DNA from 3 places in the Ancylobacter sp. genome. Region 2 is predicted to be linked to each of the others. Evidence: predicted binding sites of a transcription regulator. Region 2 holds the regulator's gene; each other region holds the start of a gene.
What was found. Region 2 encodes LexA, which represses DNA repair genes until DNA is damaged. Its sites were predicted from a motif close to TGTTCNNNNTGTGTTCNG; they were not measured.

Region 1 (6,211 bases), 690 kb from region 2:
TCGCCCTATTTCGACGGCGCGGATTATCTCGCCGCCCATCCCGATGTCGCCGCCTCCGGCGTCAATCCGCTGGTGCATTACGTCCTGCAGGGCGCGGCGGAGGGGCGGGCGATCCGTGCCCCGGCGGATACCGACGCGGCGGCGGCGGACGTCGCCTTCTCGGTCATTCTCGCCACCTTCAACCGCGCCGGCATCATCGAGGACGCGATCGACGCGGTGCTCGGCCAGACGCACCGGAATTTCGAGCTGATCATCGTGGATGACGGTTCGACGGACGGCACGCAGGAGCGGCTGCGCGCCCGCTACGGCGCCGAGCTGGAGAGCGGGCGGATCGTCTATCTCCGCTTCTCGCGCAATATCGGCGTGTCCTCCGCCCGTAATGCCGGGCTGCTGGTGGCGCGCCATCCGTGGATCGCCTATGTCGATTCCGACAACACCATTCGCCCGCGTTTTCTCGACGCCTTCGCCCGCCGCATCGTGGTCGAGGACGGGACGATGACCTTTTACGCGCGCTTCCACCAGGAGAGCCGGCAGCGCATCATCGGCAAGCCGTTCGATCTGGATGAACTGCGCCAGCAGAACTACATTGACCTCGGCGTCTTCGTGCACAACATCTCCTGCTTCCGGGAACTGGGCGGCTTCGACATCAGCCTGCGCCGGCTGGTCGACTGGGACGTGATCCTGAAATTCGTCCACCGCTTCCCGCCGGTCTTCATCGGCGAGGTGTTGCTGAACTACCGCGACCGCGACGCCGCCAAGCTGAACCGGATCAGCGACCGCGAGGCCGTCACCCTGCCGATGGCGCGCATCCTGCGCCGCTACAAGGTGCGCCCGACGGTGACCACGGTGATCGTCAGCTACAACCAGAAGGACTATATCGCGCAGGCGATCGAGAGCGTGCTCGCCCAGCGCGGCGACTTCTTCCACGACATCGTGGTGGCCGATGACGGCTCCACCGACGGGACGGCCGAAATCGTGCGCGATTTCCACGCCCGCTACGCCCACCGCATGCGGGTGATCGGCGACGGCGTCAATCGCGGCATCTCGGGGAATTTCCGCCGTGCCTTCGAGACGGCGGGGGGCGAATTCCTCGCGGTGCTGGAGGGCGACGATTACTGGTCGGACAAGAACAAGCTCGCCCGGCAGATCGCCTTCCTGCAGGAAAATCCCGACTGCTCGATGGTGTTCTGCAAGATCGAGATCGAGACGCCCGGCACGCGCGGGCGCACCACGCTCGAGCGACAGGATCGCCTGAACACGGACAAGCTGGACGGGTCCGACTTCCTCGCCGATCCCAGCCTCAACCTGATCGCCAATTTCTCCAGCTGCCTGTTCCGCAGCGATGTGATGAAGGCACTGCCGAACGGGCTGTTCCGGCACCGGCTGAGCGAGATCGCGCTGGCTTTCCACCTGGAGACGCTGGGGCCTATCGGCTATCTCGACCGGCCGATGAGCGTCTATCGCCAGCATGCGCAGGGCGTGTGGACCGGCGCCACCGAGGAGGCGCAGCGCGCCAGCGGGCGGCTGGTGCGCGAGGCGGCGCTGCGCGTGGCGCGCGACGTCTACAAGCCGGCGATCCAGGCGATCATCGACACGAAGTACGGCGCGCCCTCGCCGGGGTGAGCGGGCGCGACGCGGCCCGGGCCGCTCTCAGATGTCGAGCAGTTCCTCGCTGGCGAAGGCCGCGCGCTCGGAGATGAAGGCGAAGCGGCTTTCCGGCTTGTTGCCCATCAGCCGCTCGACGATGTCGGCGGTCATGGCGCGCTCGGCTTCCTCGATGGTGACGCGCAGCAGCGTGCGCGTCTTGCGGCTCATCGTGGTTTCCTTGAGCTGTGCCGGCATCATCTCGCCAAGGCCCTTGAAGCGGCCGATGTCGACCTTGCCGCGCGGAGAAAATTCCTTCTTCAGCAACTGGTCGCGATGCGCCTCATCGCGGGCATAGAGCGTCTTGGGGCCCTGGCTGAGCCGGTAGAGCGGGGGCACGGCGAGGAAGAGGTGGCCGTTCTCGATCAGCTTGGGCATCTGCCGGTAGAAGAAGGTGACGAGCAGCGAGGCGATGTGGGCGCCGTCGACATCGGCGTCGGTCATGATGATCACGCGCTCATAGCGCAGATCCTCGTCGCGATACTGCGCGCCGGTGCCGGCGCCGAGCGCCTGCACGAGGTCGCCGAGCTGCTGGTTCTGCGCGAGCTTGTCGCGGCCGGCGCTGGCGACGTTGAGGATCTTTCCGCGCAGCGGCAGCACCGCCTGGGTCTGGCGCTCGCGCGCCTGCTTGGCCGAGCCGCCGGCGGAATCGCCCTCGACGATGAACAGCTCGGAGCCGGCCGCCGAATTGTTGGAGCAGTCCGCCAGCTTGCCCGGCAGGCGCAGCTTGCGCACGGCGGTCTTGCGGGAGATTTCCTTCTCCTGCCGGCGACGCAGCCGCTCCTCGGCGCGCTCCACCACCCAGTCGAGCAGGCGGTTGGCCTGTGTCGGGTTGCCGCCCAGCCAGTGGTCGAACGGGTCGCGCAGCGCCGCCTCGACGATGCGGGTCGCCTCGGCGGTGGCCAGCTTTTCCTTGGTCTGGCCCTGGAATTCCGGCTCGCGCACGAAGACCGAGAGCATGGCGACGCAGCCGGCCATGACGTCGTCCGCCGTGACGATGGCGGCGCGCTTGGCGCCGCCGGTGCGCTCGGCATGGTCGCGCAGCCCCTTGAGCAGCACGGCGCGCAGGCCGGTCTCGTGGGTGCCGCCCTCGGCGGTGGGGATGGTGTTGCAATAGGAGGAGATGGCGCCGTCGGCATCGCCCAGCCACGCCACCGCCCACTCCGCCGAGCCATGGCCGCCGGGGCGCGTCGTCTTGCCGGAGAAGATGTCGGGATGGACCAGCGTATGGCCCTCGATATCGGCGCCCAGATAGTCGCGCAGGCCGCCGGGGAAGCGGAAGACCGCCTTTTCCGGGATATCCGTGCCGGCGACCAGCGAGGCGTCGCAGCTCCAGCGTATTTCGACGCCGCCGAACAGATAGGCCTTGGAGCGGGCCATCTTGAACACGCGGGCCGGCTTGAAGCGGGCGCCCTCGCCGAAGATCTGCGGGTCGGGATGGAAGCTCACCCGCGTGCCACGCCGGTTGAGGATGCGGCCAACCTCCTGGATCTTGCCCTGCGGCACGCCGCGCGAATAGGTCTGGCGATAGAGCGTCTGCCCGCGCGCCACCTCGATCTCCAGCACGTCGGACAGCGCGTTGACCACCGACACGCCGACGCCGTGCAGGCCGCCGGAGGTCTCGTAGACCTTGCTGTCGAACTTGCCGCCGGCATGCAGCGTGGTGAGGATGACCTCCAGCGCCGACTTGCCGGGATATTTCGGGTGTTCCTCGATCGGGATGCCGCGCCCATTGTCGGTGACGGTCAGGAAGCCGTCATCGGTCAGCTCCACCTCGATGAAGCTGGCATGGCCGGCCACCGCCTCGTCCATGGAATTATCCACCACCTCGGCGAAGAGGTGGTGCAGCGCCTTCTCGTCGGTGCCGCCGATATACATGCCCGGCCGGCGCCGCACCGGCTCCAGCCCTTCCAGCACCTCGATGTCGGCGGCGGTATAGCCGGCCTCGCCGGGCGTTCCCTCACGCGGCGCGGGAGCCCGTGCGGCAACGCGCGGACGCGGGGTGGGGACGGAGGCGAAGAGGTCGTCGGAATTCGACATGGGTGCGGAAGGTCTCGGCTAGGGCAATCGATTCGGTGTTCCTAGCACTATGGCAGGGCCGGCGCGAAACCGGAACGCTCCGTGAACATGGACGCTATGCGGGGCGGCAGGGGTCAGCGCTTCAGGCGGCGGCGGTTGGCCCGCACCTTGCGGCCATAGAGGGCGAGGATTTCCGGCCCGGCGCGTTCGATATGGCCGGCAGCCGCCGCCGTCATCAGGTAGGCGTTCGCTTCGCCAAGCGCCAGCGCCTTCTCCGTCACCATGCGCACGGCCTCTATCCCGGCCGCGCTGTCGCCCCGGGCCAGCCGGGTCATGCGCTCGGCGATCACCACCTGCATGTCCATGCCGAGACGCGCCAGCTGCAGGCCGGTCTCGAACCAGGAGAAGGGATCGGTCATTGGGGGCTCCGGGTTGGTGAGGGCCGGACGAGAAGCGGCGGCCGGCGCATTCGGTTCCGGTCTCCCACGCGCAGCCGCCATGCACCGGACGCCGCCCTCTTGTCTTTCGCCGGACATGCGAAAGGTGTAATGGCGCAAATCCACGCGCGCCGGCGAAATGGGGCGGCGCGGCAGAGAGAAGGGTCGCCACCATGACGGACAGCAAGGCGCGGATCGCCATCCTCGGGGCCTCGGGCTATACCGGCTCGGAACTGCTGCGCCTGCTGCTGCGCCACCCGCGCGTCGAGATCGTCGCCCTCACCGCCGACCGCAAGGCCGGGCAGGCGGTGGCGGACGTGTTCCCCCAGTTCGCGCCCTTCAGCCTGCCGAACCTCATCACCATCGAGCAGGTGGCGTGGAAGGACGTGGACCTCGTCTTCTGCGCCCTGCCGCACGGCACCACCCAGCTCGTGATCAAGAACGTCTTCGAGACCGCGCCGCATGTGAAGGTGGTCGACCTCTCCGCCGACTTCCGGCTGCGCGACGATGGCGCCTATGAGCGCTGGTACGGCCACCCGCACCAGGCACTGGAGCTGCAGCAGGAGGCCGTCTACGGCGTCGTCGAGCTGTACCGCGACGACATCCGCAAGGCGCGGCTCGTCGCCAATCCCGGCTGCTACACCACCACCGCCATCCTGCCCGTGGTGCCGCTGATCGAGGCCGGCGCCATCGAGCCCGAGCATATCGTCATCGACGCCAAGAGCGGCGTCACCGGCGCGGGGCGTTCGGCGAAGGAGAACCTGCTGTTCACCGAGGTGACGGACGGCATGCACGCCTATGGCGTCGGCGGCCACCGCCACATGGCCGAGCTCGACCAGGAATTCTCCAAGGCCGCCGGGCGCACGCTGACCCCCAGCTTCACCCCGCATCTCGTGCCGATGAGCCGGGGCATCTACGCCACCATTTACCTGAAGACCGGCGCCGGCGTCGGGGCGGAGGGCGTGCACCGGGTGCTGTCCGACTTCTACAAGGGCGAGGCCTTCGTGCATGTGCTGCCGCTCGGCCAGGTGCCGCAGTCGCGCTTCGTGAAGGGCTCCAACATGGCCTTCATCGGCGTGGTGAAGGACCGCGCGCCGGACCGGGTGATCGTGATCTCCACCACCGACAACCTGATGAAGGGCGCCTCCGGCCAGGCGGTGCAGAACATGAACCTCGTGCTCGGCTATCCCGAGACGATGGGGCTGGAGCAGATCGCGCTGTTCCCGTGAGGTGAGGCGTCCAGCCCCGATTTCGTCATCCCCGGGCTTGGCCCGGGGATCCACGATGTGACATCGCGCGGCCATTGTCGTGGATGGCAGGGCCACGCCCGGCCATGACGGCCAGTTTATCTAAGACCTCACCTTCACATAGCTGCCCGGTGCGTCTTCGATGGCGGCGTACGGGCCCTCGCCGGGCAGGCGCTTGCTTGCCGGCACGCGCTTTCCGTCCTGTGCCTCGATCCAGCCGAGCCAGTCCGGCCACCAGGAGCCGGGGTGCATCTCGGCCTTCTCGATCCAGTCGTCGAGCGCGCCGGCCGCCGGGCCGCCGGTCCAGTACTGGTACTTGCCGCGCGCCGGCGGGTTGATGACGCCGGCGATATGGCCGGAGCCGGCCAGCACGAAGCGGCCGGGATTGCCGAATTTCTGCAGGCCCAGGAACACCGAGGCCGCCGGGGCGATGTGGTCCTCGCGCGTCGCCACGCTGTACATCGGCAGGTCGATGGCCTCGAGGTCGAGCCGCTTGCCGGCGAGCAGCAGGCTGCCCTGCGCCAGCTTGTTGTCGAGGTAGCAGTTGCGCAGATAGAAGGAATGGTTGGCCGCCGGCAGCCGGGTCGAGTCCGAATTCCAGTAGAGAATGTCGAACGGGAAGGGCGCCTGGCCCTTCAGATAATTGTTCACAACATAGGGCCAGATCAGGTCATTGGCGCGCAGCATGTTGAAGGCGTTGGCCATGGTGCGGCCTTCCATCACGCCGGTTTCCAGCATCTTGCGCTCGAGGCTGGCGATCTGTTCCTCGTCGATGAACACCTTGAGGTCGCCGGCAAAGGTGAAGTCGACCTGCGTGGTGAGGAAGGTGGCGCTGGCGAGGCCGGGCTTCTTCCCCGTCGCCGC
Region 2 (6,211 bases):
GAGCTGATCCCGCTCTGCCACGCGCTGCTGCTTTCCAAAGTCGCGGTGGAGGTTCAGCCCGATGCCGCGCTGCCCGGCCTCATCGTCCGCGCCACCGTCCGCACTAGCGGCCAGACCGGCGTGGAAATGGAGGCACTGACCGCGGTTACCGTGGCATGCCTCACCGTCTACGACATGGCCAAGGCGGTCGATCGCGGCATGCGGATCGAGAATGTCCGACTGCTGGAAAAATCCGGTGGCCGCTCAGGTACTTGGCAGGCCGACTGACGGAGACCCCCATGGCCCTGATGCCGGTCGAGGACGCCCTCGCCCTCCTGCTCTCCGCCGTTCAACCCGTTGAGGCAGAACGCGTTTCGCTGGAAGACGCCGCCGGCCGCGTGCTGGCCGCTCCGGTCATCGCCCGCCGCACCACGCCCGGCGCCGACGTCTCCGCCATGGACGGCTACGCCCTGCGGGCGCAGGACGCGCCCAGCGTGCCCGTCACCCTTGAACTCATTGGCGAATCCGCCGCCGGCCGCCCTTTTTCCGGTCGCGTCGAGCCGGGCACGACGGTCCGCGTCTTCACCGGCGCCGTGCTTCCCGAGGGCTCGGACGCGATCGTCATCCAGGAAGACACGACCCGCGATGGAAGCGCCATCACCCTCACGGAAGCGGCAACGCCCGGCCGCCACATCCGCCGCGCCGGAGGCGACTTCGCTGCCGGCGAGACGTTGCTTGCAGCCGGCCATCGCCTGCGCGCCCGCGACCTCGCCCTCATTGCCGCCGCCGATGTCGACAGCATCAGCGTCGCCCGCCGCCCGCGCGTGGCGCTGCTGTCCACCGGCGACGAGTTGGTGCGGCCAGGCGCCGGCGCGGCCGCCCATCAGGTGATCGTCTCCAATATCTATTCGGTCGCCGCGCTGGCCCGCGCCGCCGGCGCGGAGGTGGCCGACCTCGGCATACTGCCCGACCGCATGGACGCCACGCAGGCGGGCGTGCGCGCCGCGCTCGACGCCGGCTTCGACGCGCTGGTGACCACCGGCGGCGCCTCGGTCGGCGACCATGACCTGATCGCGCCGGCGCTCACCGCCCAGGGCGTCGATCTCGCCGTCCACAAGATCGCGCTGCGCCCCGGCAAGCCGCTGATGTTTGGGCTTTCCGCCGATGCACGCACGCAGGTGCTCGGCCTGCCCGGTAATCCGGTCTCGGCCCATGTCTGCGCCCTGCTGTTCCTCGTGCCGCTGATCAAGGCGCTGCAGGGGCTGGAGGTGCCCGCGCATCCCGAGCTGGAGCCCGCACGCCTCGGTAGCGACATCAGGGCCAACGAGCACCGGATGGACTTCCAGCGGGCGGAAATCGTCGGCCACGCCGAGGGCCTGCCCTTGGTTCGGCCGCTGCCGGTTCAGGATAGCTCCATGCTGCGCAACTTGGCCCGCGCCGATGTCCTGCTTGTCCGCCGCCCGCACGCGCCGGCGGCGGCGGCCGGCGAGATGTGCGAGATTTTGCGTTTCGAGGATTGACGGAAGCCGCGTCCGCCTGTGTTCTCAAGGCTTTGCAGGCGGGAAAAAGGGGCTGCGGATGGAAATCGATCTTCCCGAGGTGCTGGCCGAGGTTCGCGCCGCCTTCGAGCGCTATGAGCGCGCGCTTGTCGGCAATGACGTGGCTGAACTCGATGCGCTGTTCTGGGACGATGCGCGCACCATCCGCTATGGCGGCGGTGAGAACCTCTACGGCATTGCGGAGATCCGCGCCTTCCGCACCGCCCGCTCGCCGGTCGGGCTGGAACGCGCCCTCGCAAACACCGCCATTACCACTTATGGCACCGACATGGCGGTGGCTTCCACCTTGTTCCGCCGAACAACGGTGCCGGGACGCGTGGGACGGCAAATGCAGACCTGGATGCGCACGCCGGAAGGTTGGAAGGTCGTCGCCGCCCATGTCAGCCTGATCGACGAACCCAAGTGACCCCTTGGTGAAGCCGGGCGCGCCAGCTAAAGATGCGCCATGCCGTCCGGATCACGGATGGCCCCGTTGGTCGCGTGTTCGCTGATGTCGGTGCTGCCACTACGCTTCCCGCTCGATCCGTCCGCCCCCGGCGCCCGGCGTGCGCGCGTAACGCGCGCCGAAGAACTGCGCATGCATCTCGCCGATGAGATCACGCGGGGCACGCTGCCGCCCGGCACGGCCCTGGACGAAACGGCGCTGGCTGTGCGATTCGGCGTGTCGCGCACGCCGGTCCGCGAGGCGTTGCGCGAACTCGTCGCCTCCGGCCTGGTCGACGCCCGCCCCCATCGCGGCGCTGTCGTGGCCCGGCCCAGCGTCCAACGTCTGCAGGCGATGTTCGAGGTGATGGCCGAGCTGGAGGCGCTCTGCGCCGGGCTCAGCGCCCTCAACATGACGCCGCAGGAGCGCCAGAAGCTGCAAAGCCTGCACGCGGACATGGGCGAGTTGATGCGCCTCGGCGACTTCGCCGCCTATCGCGAACTAAACGAGCAGTTCCACACCTCGATCTATGCCGGCAGCCATAACGACTATCTGATCGAGCTCACACTCGGCACGCGCCGGCGCCTGTCGCCCTTCCGCCGCGCCCAGTTCCGCGCGCTCGGCCGGCTGGCCCTCTCGCACACCGAACATGAGCGGGTGACGACCGCCATACTGCGCGGCGACCGCGACGGCGCCGCCGGAGCGATGCGCAGTCACATCGCCATTGTCCACGATGCCTATGAGCAATACGCCCAGACGGTGTGAACGGCGCAGCCTGATTCACCGCGTCGACACGGCGCTCCGATACCCCCGCCGAGCGGCATTCACACTGCCGAAATGGCGATTACGGTGCGCAGGCCATCGTTTAGCGTCCCTTTACCCATTGTGGAACACAATAAGAACGGCTAGTCTTTGTTCGTGATTTGTTTCGTTCCGGCATCGGCCGACAGACGGGGGTCTCCGGATGCTCACCCGCAAACAGCATGAGCTGCTGCTGTTCATCAATGAACGCCTCCAGCAGGATGGCGTGCCACCTTCGTTCGAGGAAATGAAGGAAGCGCTGGACCTGCGCTCGAAGTCCGGCATCCACCGGTTGATCACGGCGCTGGAGGAACGCGGCTTCATCCGGCGGCTGCCCAACCGGGCGCGCGCGCTGGAAGTCGTCCGCCTCCCGGAGGACGCGCAGCCGCAGCGGCCTGTCCGGGCCTTCGCTCCAAATGTCATTGAGGGCAATCTCGGCAAGGTGCGCCCCTCTTCCGACGACGATGCCGACCGCCGCGTGGTCTCGATCCCGGTCATGGGCCGCATCGCGGCCGGCACGCCGATTTCCGCCATCCAGTCCCGCGACCATACCATTGGCATGCCGCCGGAAATGCTGTCCGGCGGTGAGCATTACGCGCTGGAGGTGCGGGGCGACTCAATGATCGAGGCCGGCATTCTCGATGGCGATCTGGCTCTCATCCGCAAATGCGATGCCGCCAGCACGGGGGAGATCGTGGTCGCCTTGATCGATGACGAGGAAGCCACGCTCAAGCGCCTGCGCCGCAAGGGCGCGTCGGTGGCGCTGGAAGCGGCCAACCCTGCCTATGAGACGCGCATCTTCGGACCGGACCGGGTGCGCATCCAGGGCAAGCTGGTGGGCCTTTTCCGGCGTTATTGAGCGTCGTCCGGCGCTACCTCCGGCCTTTGCAAAGTCTCAGCGCGAGACGTTGCATTGAGCGGCGCCGTTCTTCGGGTTCGGCTCGCGGCAGCGGTAGTTGGTGAGGTCGGCTTGGTTGGTGGAGGCGCCTTCGTCTGAATGTACGTGGTCGGTTCCACTGGCTTGTTCGTCGGCACAGACGCCGTGGGCTCCCAGGGTCGTGTCCCCTGCTCGGGGCGGGCTGCGACGAGGGCGACACGGCCATCGGGCGGGAGCGAGGCGGCTAGCCCCCCGATCGCTGTGCGTTCATCCTGGTAGATTACCGTGGCGGCGCAGTCGTGAGGCGGCGCAAACGGCGTCACCAGAACGGCCGCGAGGCGGCAATCGTCTTCGAGCGAATCGCGGTCGCGCGACAAAGCCACGAGCCGGCCATCACGAAGCGGCAGGGTACAGCCGAGCGCATCGCAGGCCGCATGTTTTGCAAGCTCTTCATCGCCAAAACGGCCGCGTTCGCCGTCGGCGCTCAGCCATTGTTCGACGGCAAAGCGCCCGGCAATGCCGGTGTCGCGATCGCCCATCACCGCGAGCGCCCCGTCTTTGCCGCGCACCGCCACTGTCCGCGCCTCCGCATCGACCCAGATGTCCGGCCGCGGCGCGTGTGCGGCGACGGCAACTCCCGCAAAGGCGAGCACCGGTGCGACGAGAATCAGCCGGGTGCGGGCAAGGCAGACCACCATGAGACCGAGGCTGATCAGCACCAGGCTCGCCATCGGCATGGCCGGCACGCCGCGATCCGCGCCGGGCAGCGCGGCGACAGCCTCGGAGATGTCCCGCATCCGCCCAATGCCCCAGCCCATCAGCCGCCAGGCCGGATCGTCCCATCCGAACGGCATCAGGATCGCTCCGGCAAGCCCCGCCGGCATGACGATGAACGACACCACCGGCATGGCCGCGAGGTTGGCCGCCAGGCTGAGCGGCGCCAGGCGTTGGAAATGGAACGCCGCATAGGGCGCGGTCGCCAGGCCCGCCGACAGCGAGGCCAGCACCAGCGCCCCGACATAACGACCCGGCAGCCCGAGCCATCGCCCCACCTTGCCCGATGGCCGTGCAATAAGGCCACCGAAGCGCTCATAGGCGGCGACCAGGCCGAGCGTGGCGGCGAACGACATCTGTGCCCCGGGGTCGAGCACGGCGGAGGGCGACATCGCCAGCAGCGCCAGCGCCGCAACCGCCAGGGTGCGCAGGGTGAGCGCCGGGCGGCCGAGCACGATTCCCGCGAGCACCAGCAGCGTCATCACATAAGAGCGCTGCGTCGGCACTTCGGACCCGGACAGCAGGAGATAGAAGGTCGCCGAGAGCATGGCCGGCAGCGCCGCCCACGCCTTGATCGGCCGGTAGAGGGCAAATTCCGGCAGCAGCGCCAGCAACGCCCGCGCTAGGAAGAACACCGTGCTGGCCACCAGAGCCATATGCAGGCCGGAAATGGAAAGGACATGCGAGAGGCCGGAGATCCGCATGCTCTCCTCGATCGATTCCGGCACGGCGTCCCGCAGCCCGGTGACCAGCGCCACCGCCACGCCGCCATCCTCCCCCGGCAGCGCTGCGCGGATGCGGCTAGCAATCGCGTGCCGCGTGCCGTCGAGCCACGTCGTGATCCGCAGGCCGAAAGGCGGCGCGACGTCCACCGGGCTGAGCCGGGGCTTGCCGAGCGCATATCCGGTGGCACCGATGCCGTCCAACCAGATCGCGCGGCCGAAGTCGAATCCGCCGGGATAGGCTGGCCCCGGGGGCGGCCCGAGCGTCGCGCGCAGCGTCACATGGCTGCCGACCGGCGGCGGGTCTCGCCCGGCGAGGGTGATGCGGGCCCGCCTCGGCTTCCCCTCGGCCGGGCGCTCGATCGCGGTGATCTCGACCGTGATGCGACTGCCGCGCGGGCGCTGCTCCGCTGCTTCAACAAAGCCGCTGAGCTCGACCGCATTGAGCGTGGTGCCGAGCACGGGATGGGCCATGAGTTGCACCTGCAAAGCGGCAACGGCAAATCCGGTCGCAATCACGGCGAGCAGAGCCATCAGGTGGAAGGCGAACGGCCGCGCGCGCGCCAGAAGTGCCAGCCCGGCAAAGCCGACGGCGGGGACGAGCCCGACATAGGGCAATGGCTCATGCGGGGCGCCGAAGTAGAGCGCCGCGCCGCCGGCGAAGCCAATGGGCAAGAAAAGGAAGCCGCGGCGGTCGTCGACCTCCCGCGCCAGAGCGGCCGTCAACGCCGGCCACACCCCGCCCAGCGAGACCCACGGAACCCCGCCCGGCGCCAATGGACGGCCCGACCGACCGGCGGCAAGCGCGAGCGCCCGCGCGCGCCCACGCGTCGCGCCGCCCCCCGGTTCCTGCTGCGGCGGAACCTGCATGCCCCCGCTGCGCCCCCTGAACGCCCCGGCTCGCTCGTCCTCTTACCGGGCCATGCTCAATGCTACGCTTTTCCCGTGTCGCACACCTATGGTACACGCACCGTCCGCGCCCGCCACGCTTCGATGCCGCCCCTGCGGCGCAGACGGAAGAGATATGTCCGAGACCGTCATTACCCGCTTTGCCCCCTCGCCCACCGGCTTCCTG
Region 3 (6,211 bases), 240 kb from region 2:
GGCGACTGGTCGATGTCGATGACCTTGTCGAGATGCTCCAGCCCCTCCAGCCCGTCATGCGCCAGCGGCGGCTCGGAGGCGCCGTTGAGCCGGCGGGCCACGGCGCGGTAGAGCGTATCGACCAGCAGCGTCGACTTGCCGCCGCCGGACACGCCGGTGACGGCGGTGAACAGGCCGAGCGGAATTTCCGCGGTGACGTTCTTGAGGTTGTTGGCGCGGGCATTGACCACGCGCAGCAGCCGCTTGCGGTCCGGCTTGCGGCGCCGGGGCACCGGCACATTCATCTCGCCGGTGAGGTATTTTCCGGTGAGAGAGTTCGGGTTGGCGAGGATTTCCTTCGGCGTGCCCTGGGCGACGATGCGCCCGCCATGCACGCCGGCGCCGGGGCCCACATCGACCACATAATCGGCGGCGAGAATGGCGTCCTCGTCATGCTCGACCACGATCACGGTGTTGCCGAGGTCGCGCAGGCGGCGCAGCGTGCCGAGCAGCCGTTCATTGTCGCGCTGGTGCAGGCCGATGGACGGCTCGTCCAGCACATAAAGCACGCCGGTCAGCCCCGAACCGATCTGCGAGGCGAGGCGGATGCGCTGGCTTTCGCCGCCGGACAGCGTGCCGGAGGCGCGCGCCAGCGTCAGATAGTCCAGCCCGACATCGAGCAGGAAGGCCAGCCGCTCGCGGATTTCCTTGAGGATGCGCGCGGCGATCTCGTTCTGCTTTTCGGTGAGTTGGTCGGGCAGGGTGCCGAACCAGTCCAGCGCGTGGCGCACGGAAAGCTCGGCCGCCTGCCCGATGTGCCGGCCGGCGATCTTCACCGCCAGCGCCTCGGGCTTCAGCCGGTAGCCATGGCAGGCGGCGCAGGGCACGGCGGAGAAATACTTGCCGATTTCCTCGCGCGCCCAGTCGCTCTCGGTCTCGCGCCAGCGGCGCTCCAGATTGGTGACGATGCCCTCGAAGGTCTTCACCGTCTCATAGGCGCGCATGCCGTCGTCGTAGACGAAGCGGATGGTGTCGGCCTTGGACCCGTGCAGGATGACGTTCTGCACCTTCTCCGGCAGGTTCGCCCACGGCACGGTGAGCTTGACGCCGTAATGGCGGGCGATGGCGTCCAGCGTCTGGCCATAATAGGGCGAGGTCGACTTCGCCCAGGGCGCGATGGCGCCCTGCTTCAGCGTGCGGGAGTGGTCCGGCACGATGAGGTTGGGGTCGATCTTGCTCTCATGCCCGAGCCCGTCGCAGGTGGGGCAGGCGCCGAACGGGTTGTTGAAGGAGAACAGGCGCGGCTCGATCTCGGCGATGGTGAAGCCGGAGACCGGGCAGGCGAATTTTTCCGAGAACACGATGCGGCGCGCCTCGCCGCTCTCTTCCTTCTCGTCGGCGAACTCGATCACCGCGATGCCGTCGGCGAGGCCCAGCGCGGTCTCGAACGAATCCGCCAGCCGGCTGGCAATGTCCGCCCGCACGACCAGCCGGTCCACCACCACGTCGATATCGTGCTTGAACTTCTTGTCCAGCGCCGGCGCGTCGGCGATCTCGTGGAATTCGCCGTCGACCTTGACCCGCTGAAAGCCCTTTTTCTGGAATTCCGCCAGTTCTTTGCGGTACTCTCCCTTGCGCCCGCGCACCACCGGGGCGAGCAGGAACAGCCGCGTCTTCTCCGGCAGGGCCAGCACGCGATCGACCATCTGGCTGATGGTCTGGCTCTCGATGGGCAGGCCGGTGGCGGGCGAATAGGGCACGCCGACCCGCGCCCAGAGCAGGCGCATATAGTCGTAGATCTCGGTGACGGTGCCGACCGTCGAGCGCGGGTTCTTCGAGGTGGTCTTCTGCTCGATGGAGATGGCCGGGGAGAGGCCGTCGATCTGGTCGACGTCCGGCTTCTGCATCATCTCCAGAAACTGGCGAGCATAGGCCGAGAGACTCTCGACATAGCGCCGCTGACCCTCGGCATAGATGGTATCGAAGGCGAGCGAGGATTTGCCCGAGCCCGACAGCCCGGTGAACACCACCAGGCTGTCGCGCGGGATTTCCAGATCGACATTCTTCAGATTGTGCTCGCGCGCCCCGCGGATCGCAATCGTACGGGCATCGCGGCGCGGAACATCCACGCGGTCCTTCATTCCAAACTCTTCTCGCCGGTTTCTCTACGGGCGGCTACGCCAGATTGTCATTTCCGGGGCGGCACACTCCCGCAGGGACCGCCCGGCGAGGGGTCAGCTCCCGACGCCGTGCAGTGCGGCGGCGAGACCGGCAGCCACGACAAGCCCACCGGCTACGGCGAGAAAGGCGCGGCGGATCAGCGCCTGACGCGCCTCATCGGCACGGAGGGCGATGGCGCGAGCGCGCGGGCGATGGCGCAAATGGGTCATGATGGGACAGGCTCCCTTTAAGAACACAGGGTAAACATAGTCCGGCTCCGGCACTTCGCAATGCACGACTCACAGGCTCTTGCGACAGACGTCGCACAATGTTAGGAACATAACAAGAACAACGTCGCTTTATCGGGTGCCGGCAGTGCGGCGCCGCAAAATCGTGGACAAGGGCCGGCCGGCGCGCGATGCGGGGCGCGGCCGGGTGTCGACTGGTCTAGTATGCGTTCCCTTTCATAAGCGCGCGCCAAGGCGGGCGTCCGGTAATTTCGGAGGACAAGATGGCGGGCAGCGTCAACAAGGTGATCCTGATCGGCAATCTCGGCCGCGATCCGGAAGTGCGCACGTTCCAGAATGGCGGGCGTGTGTGCAATCTGCGCATTGCCACCTCGGAAACCTGGCGCGACAAGGCCACCGGCGAGCGCAAGGAGCGCACCGAGTGGCATAGTGTGGTGATCTTCAACGAGAACCTGCTGCGTGTGGCCGAGCAATATCTGCGCAAGGGCACCAAGGTCTATATCGAAGGCCAACTGGAAACCCGCAAGGCCAGCGACCAGTCCGGCGGGCCGGAGCGCTATTTCACCGAGGTGGTGCTGCGCCAGTTCCGCGGCGAACTCACCATTCTCGACAGCCGCGGCGGCGGTTCCGAGGGCGGCGGCGGCGACGACTACAGCGCCGGCGGCGGCAGCGATTTCGGCTCCGGCGGCGGATATGGCGGCGGCGCGGGCGGCGGCTCCGGGGGCGGGCGCTCCTTCGGCGGCGAGCGCAAGCCGGCTCCCGTCAGCGGCGGCGGTGGCGGCAAGTTCGGCGGCGGCGACCTCGACGACGAAATCCCGTTCTGACCGGTCGCGGGGCAGGGACTGAGATGGACCTTGCCCCGCTGCTCGACGCCTCGCCCGCCATCCGTTTGCACGCCTTCAGCGCCCTCGCGGCGCTGGCCCTCGGCACGGTGCAACTCGTTGCACCGAAGGGAACCCTGCCGCACCGCACCTTCGGCTGGCTCTGGTCCGGGTTGATGGCGACGGTGGCGATCTCCTCGTTCTGGATCAACCAGATGCGCTGGATCGGCCCCTTCGGCCCCATCCATCTGCTCTCGCTCTATGTCCTATGGGCGCTGCCGCTGGCGCTCCACCGCGCCCGCCGGGGCGACATCCCCCGCCACGCAGCCGGAATGACCGGCCTGTTCTATGGCGGGCTGGTGCTGGCCGGGCTCTTCACCTTCTGGCCCGGCCGCATCATGCATCAGGTGCTGTTCGGCGGGTGATCGGCGGCTGAGGCGCAACTGTCTTCGCCGCGCGCGCCGTTGAGCCGCCCGGTTCTCGCAGTGAGGTATGGGCTCAACTCAGGAACGACGCCCGGATCCCGTCGATCACGAATTGCACCGCCAGCGCCGTCAGCACGATGCCGAGCAGGCGCGAGAGGATGACGTTGCCGGTGACGCCGAGCACCTTGTCCATCCGCTCTGCGGCGAGGAAGACGGCGAGGCAACTGCCGATCACCAGCGCGGTGATGGCAAAGAGCAGGGCAAGACGGGACGGGTCACCATGCGCCTCGCCGGCCAGCAGCAGCATGGCGGTGATCGCACCCGGCCCCGCCATTAGCGGGATGGCGAGCGGAAACACCGCCAGCGTGCGCAAGAGCTTGTCGCGCTGCGCCACTTCCGAGGCGTCGAACTTCCGCTCGGTGCGCCGGCCGAACACCATCTCGAACGAGATGGCGAAGAGCAGCAGGCCGCCGGCGATGCGGAAGGCGGGCAGGGTGATGCCCAGCGCGGCCAGCAGCGGCGCGCCGACCAGGCCGAAGGCGACCATTATGGCGAGCGCGATGGCGGCGGAGCGCAGCGCCACCAGCCGCCGCTCGGCGCTCGTCAGGTCCGATGTCACCGCCAGGAACAGCGGCGCCAGGCCAATGGGGTCGATCACCACCACCATGGTGACGATCGCCGAGAAGACGTAATCCAGCACGCTGTGTGCCTCGCTGCGGTCAATTGGCCTGTCCCGGACCGGCCGATCGGTGCCGGCGGTAACGCGCTATAAGATCGCGCGCCGCCGGGCGTGCCAAGGGCCTTTGCGGCCCGGTTCTCCGGCGCTTTCCGCCATGCTTCCGCCGCGATCCGGCGACGCTGTGGAAATGCGACTGTAAGCGTCTGACAATGCTGGAGTTTTGACGCCGTCGAAAAAGCCGCCTTGCTGGCGCTCGGGGGTGGAATCGGCTAAACAGAGAAACATGTTCCGCAACCACGGAAAGACGATTCCTTGTCCGATTCCGACAGTTTAAATCCGGAGGGCGGCGGCTCTTCGGATATCCGGCCCGTCTCGATCACCGAAGAGCTCTCGCGCAGCTACCTCGATTACGCGATGAGCGTGATCGTTTCGCGCGCCCTTCCGGATGTCCGCGACGGTCTCAAGCCGGTGCATCGCCGCATCCTGTTCTCGATGCGCGAGAACAATTACACGCCTGAGCGGCCCTACAATAAATCTGCCCGCGTCACCGGCGACACGATGGGTAAATACCATCCGCACGGCAACCAGGCGATCTATGACGCGCTGGTGCGGCTGGCGCAGGAATTCTCCATGCGCCTGCCGTTGATCGACGGCCAGGGCAATTTCGGCTCCGTCGACGGTGATCCGCCGGCGGCCGAACGCTATACCGAGGTTCGTCTCGCCAAGCCGGCGATGAACCTGCTGGACGATCTCGACAAGGACACGGTCGACTTCCAGGCCAATTATGACGGCCGCGAGCAGGAGCCGACGGTTCTCCCGGCCCGCTTCCCCAATCTGCTGGTCAACGGCGCCGGCGGCATCGCCGTCGGCATGGCGACCAACATCCCGCCGCACAATCTGGGCGAGGTGGTGGACGCCTGCATCGCGCTGATCGACGACCCGGCGCTCGATGTGGAAAAGCTGCTCGACTATATTCACGGGCCGGACTTCCCCACCGGCGCGCTCATTCTCGGGCGCAGCGGCATCCGCCAGGCGTATCTCACCGGCCGCGGCTCCATCGTCATGCGCTCGCGCGCCACGATCGAGGAAATCCGCAAGGACCGCGACGCCATCATCGTCACCGAGATTCCCTATCAGGTGAATAAGGCGACGATGATCGAGCGCATCGCCGAGCTGGTGCGCGAGAAGCGGCTGGAGGGCATCGCCGAGATCCGCGACGAATCCTCGCGCGAGGGCATGCGCGTGGTGTTCGAGATCAAGCGCGACGCCCAGGCCGATGTCGTGCTCAACAATCTCTACCGCATGACCTCGCTGCAGACCTCGTTCGGCGCCAATATGGTGGCGCTGAACGGCGGCAAGCCGGCGTTGATGAACCTTCTCGACCTGCTGACGGCCTTCGTCGCCTTCCGCGAAGATGTCGTTAGCCGGCGCACGAAATTCCTGCTGCGCAAGGCGCGCGACCGCGCCCATGTGCTGGTCGGCCTCGCCATCGCCGTCGCCAATATTGACGAGATCATCCACACCATCCGCACCTCGCCCGACCCGGCGACGGCGCGCGAGGCGCTGATGACCCGGCACTGGCCGGCTATGGATGTGGCGCCGCTGATCGCGCTGATCGACGACCCGCGCCATCGCCTCGCGGAAGACGGCACCTACCGCCTGTCCGCCGAGCAGGCGCGCGCCATTCTCGACCTGCGCCTGCAACGCCTCACGGCGCTGGGCCGCGACGAGGTGGCGGATGAGCTCGACAAGATCGCCGTCGAGATCCGCGAATATCTCGACATTCTCTCCAGCCGCGAGCGCATCCGCACCATCGTCAAGGACGAGCTACTGGCGGTGAAGTCCGAGTTCGGCACCCCGCGCAAGACCGAGATAGCCGAGGCGGAAGGCGACTTCGAG

Region 1: parE (DNA topoisomerase IV subunit B) is a predicted target of LexA. The motif match lies at 3,755-3,772, and genes of this name have one in related genera.
Region 3: ssb (single-stranded DNA-binding protein) is a predicted target of LexA. The motif match lies at 2,473-2,490, and genes of this name have one in related genera.

Annotation. Positions count from the first base shown of each region.
Region 1 covers NZ_OZ257132.1:3,440,972-3,447,182, forward strand. The annotation lists gene ACQY76_RS15885 (glycosyltransferase family 2 protein) at 1-1,623, shown strand, start outside; gene parE (DNA topoisomerase IV subunit B) at 1,651-3,684, opposite strand; gene ACQY76_RS15895 (hypothetical protein) at 3,798-4,082, opposite strand; gene argC (N-acetyl-gamma-glutamyl-phosphate reductase) at 4,274-5,329, shown strand; gene phaC (class I poly(R)-hydroxyalkanoic acid synthase) at 5,450-6,211, opposite strand, start outside.
Region 2 covers NZ_OZ257132.1:4,127,748-4,133,958, forward strand. The annotation lists gene moaC (cyclic pyranopterin monophosphate synthase MoaC) at 1-267, shown strand, start outside; gene ACQY76_RS19255 (molybdopterin molybdotransferase MoeA) at 279-1,499, shown strand; gene hpxZ (oxalurate catabolism protein HpxZ) at 1,558-1,944, shown strand; gene ACQY76_RS19265 (GntR family transcriptional regulator) at 2,029-2,727, shown strand; gene lexA (transcriptional repressor LexA) at 2,927-3,622, shown strand; gene ACQY76_RS19275 (ComEC/Rec2 family competence protein) at 3,616-6,006, opposite strand; gene gltX (glutamate--tRNA ligase) at 6,161-6,211, shown strand, end outside.
Region 3 covers NZ_OZ257132.1:3,884,988-3,891,198, forward strand. The annotation lists gene uvrA (excinuclease ABC subunit UvrA) at 1-2,120, opposite strand, end outside; gene ACQY76_RS18170 (hypothetical protein) at 2,214-2,369, opposite strand; gene ssb (single-stranded DNA-binding protein) at 2,651-3,211, shown strand; gene ACQY76_RS18180 (DUF2306 domain-containing protein) at 3,235-3,633, shown strand; gene ACQY76_RS18185 (MarC family protein) at 3,707-4,333, opposite strand; gene gyrA (DNA gyrase subunit A) at 4,625-6,211, shown strand, end outside.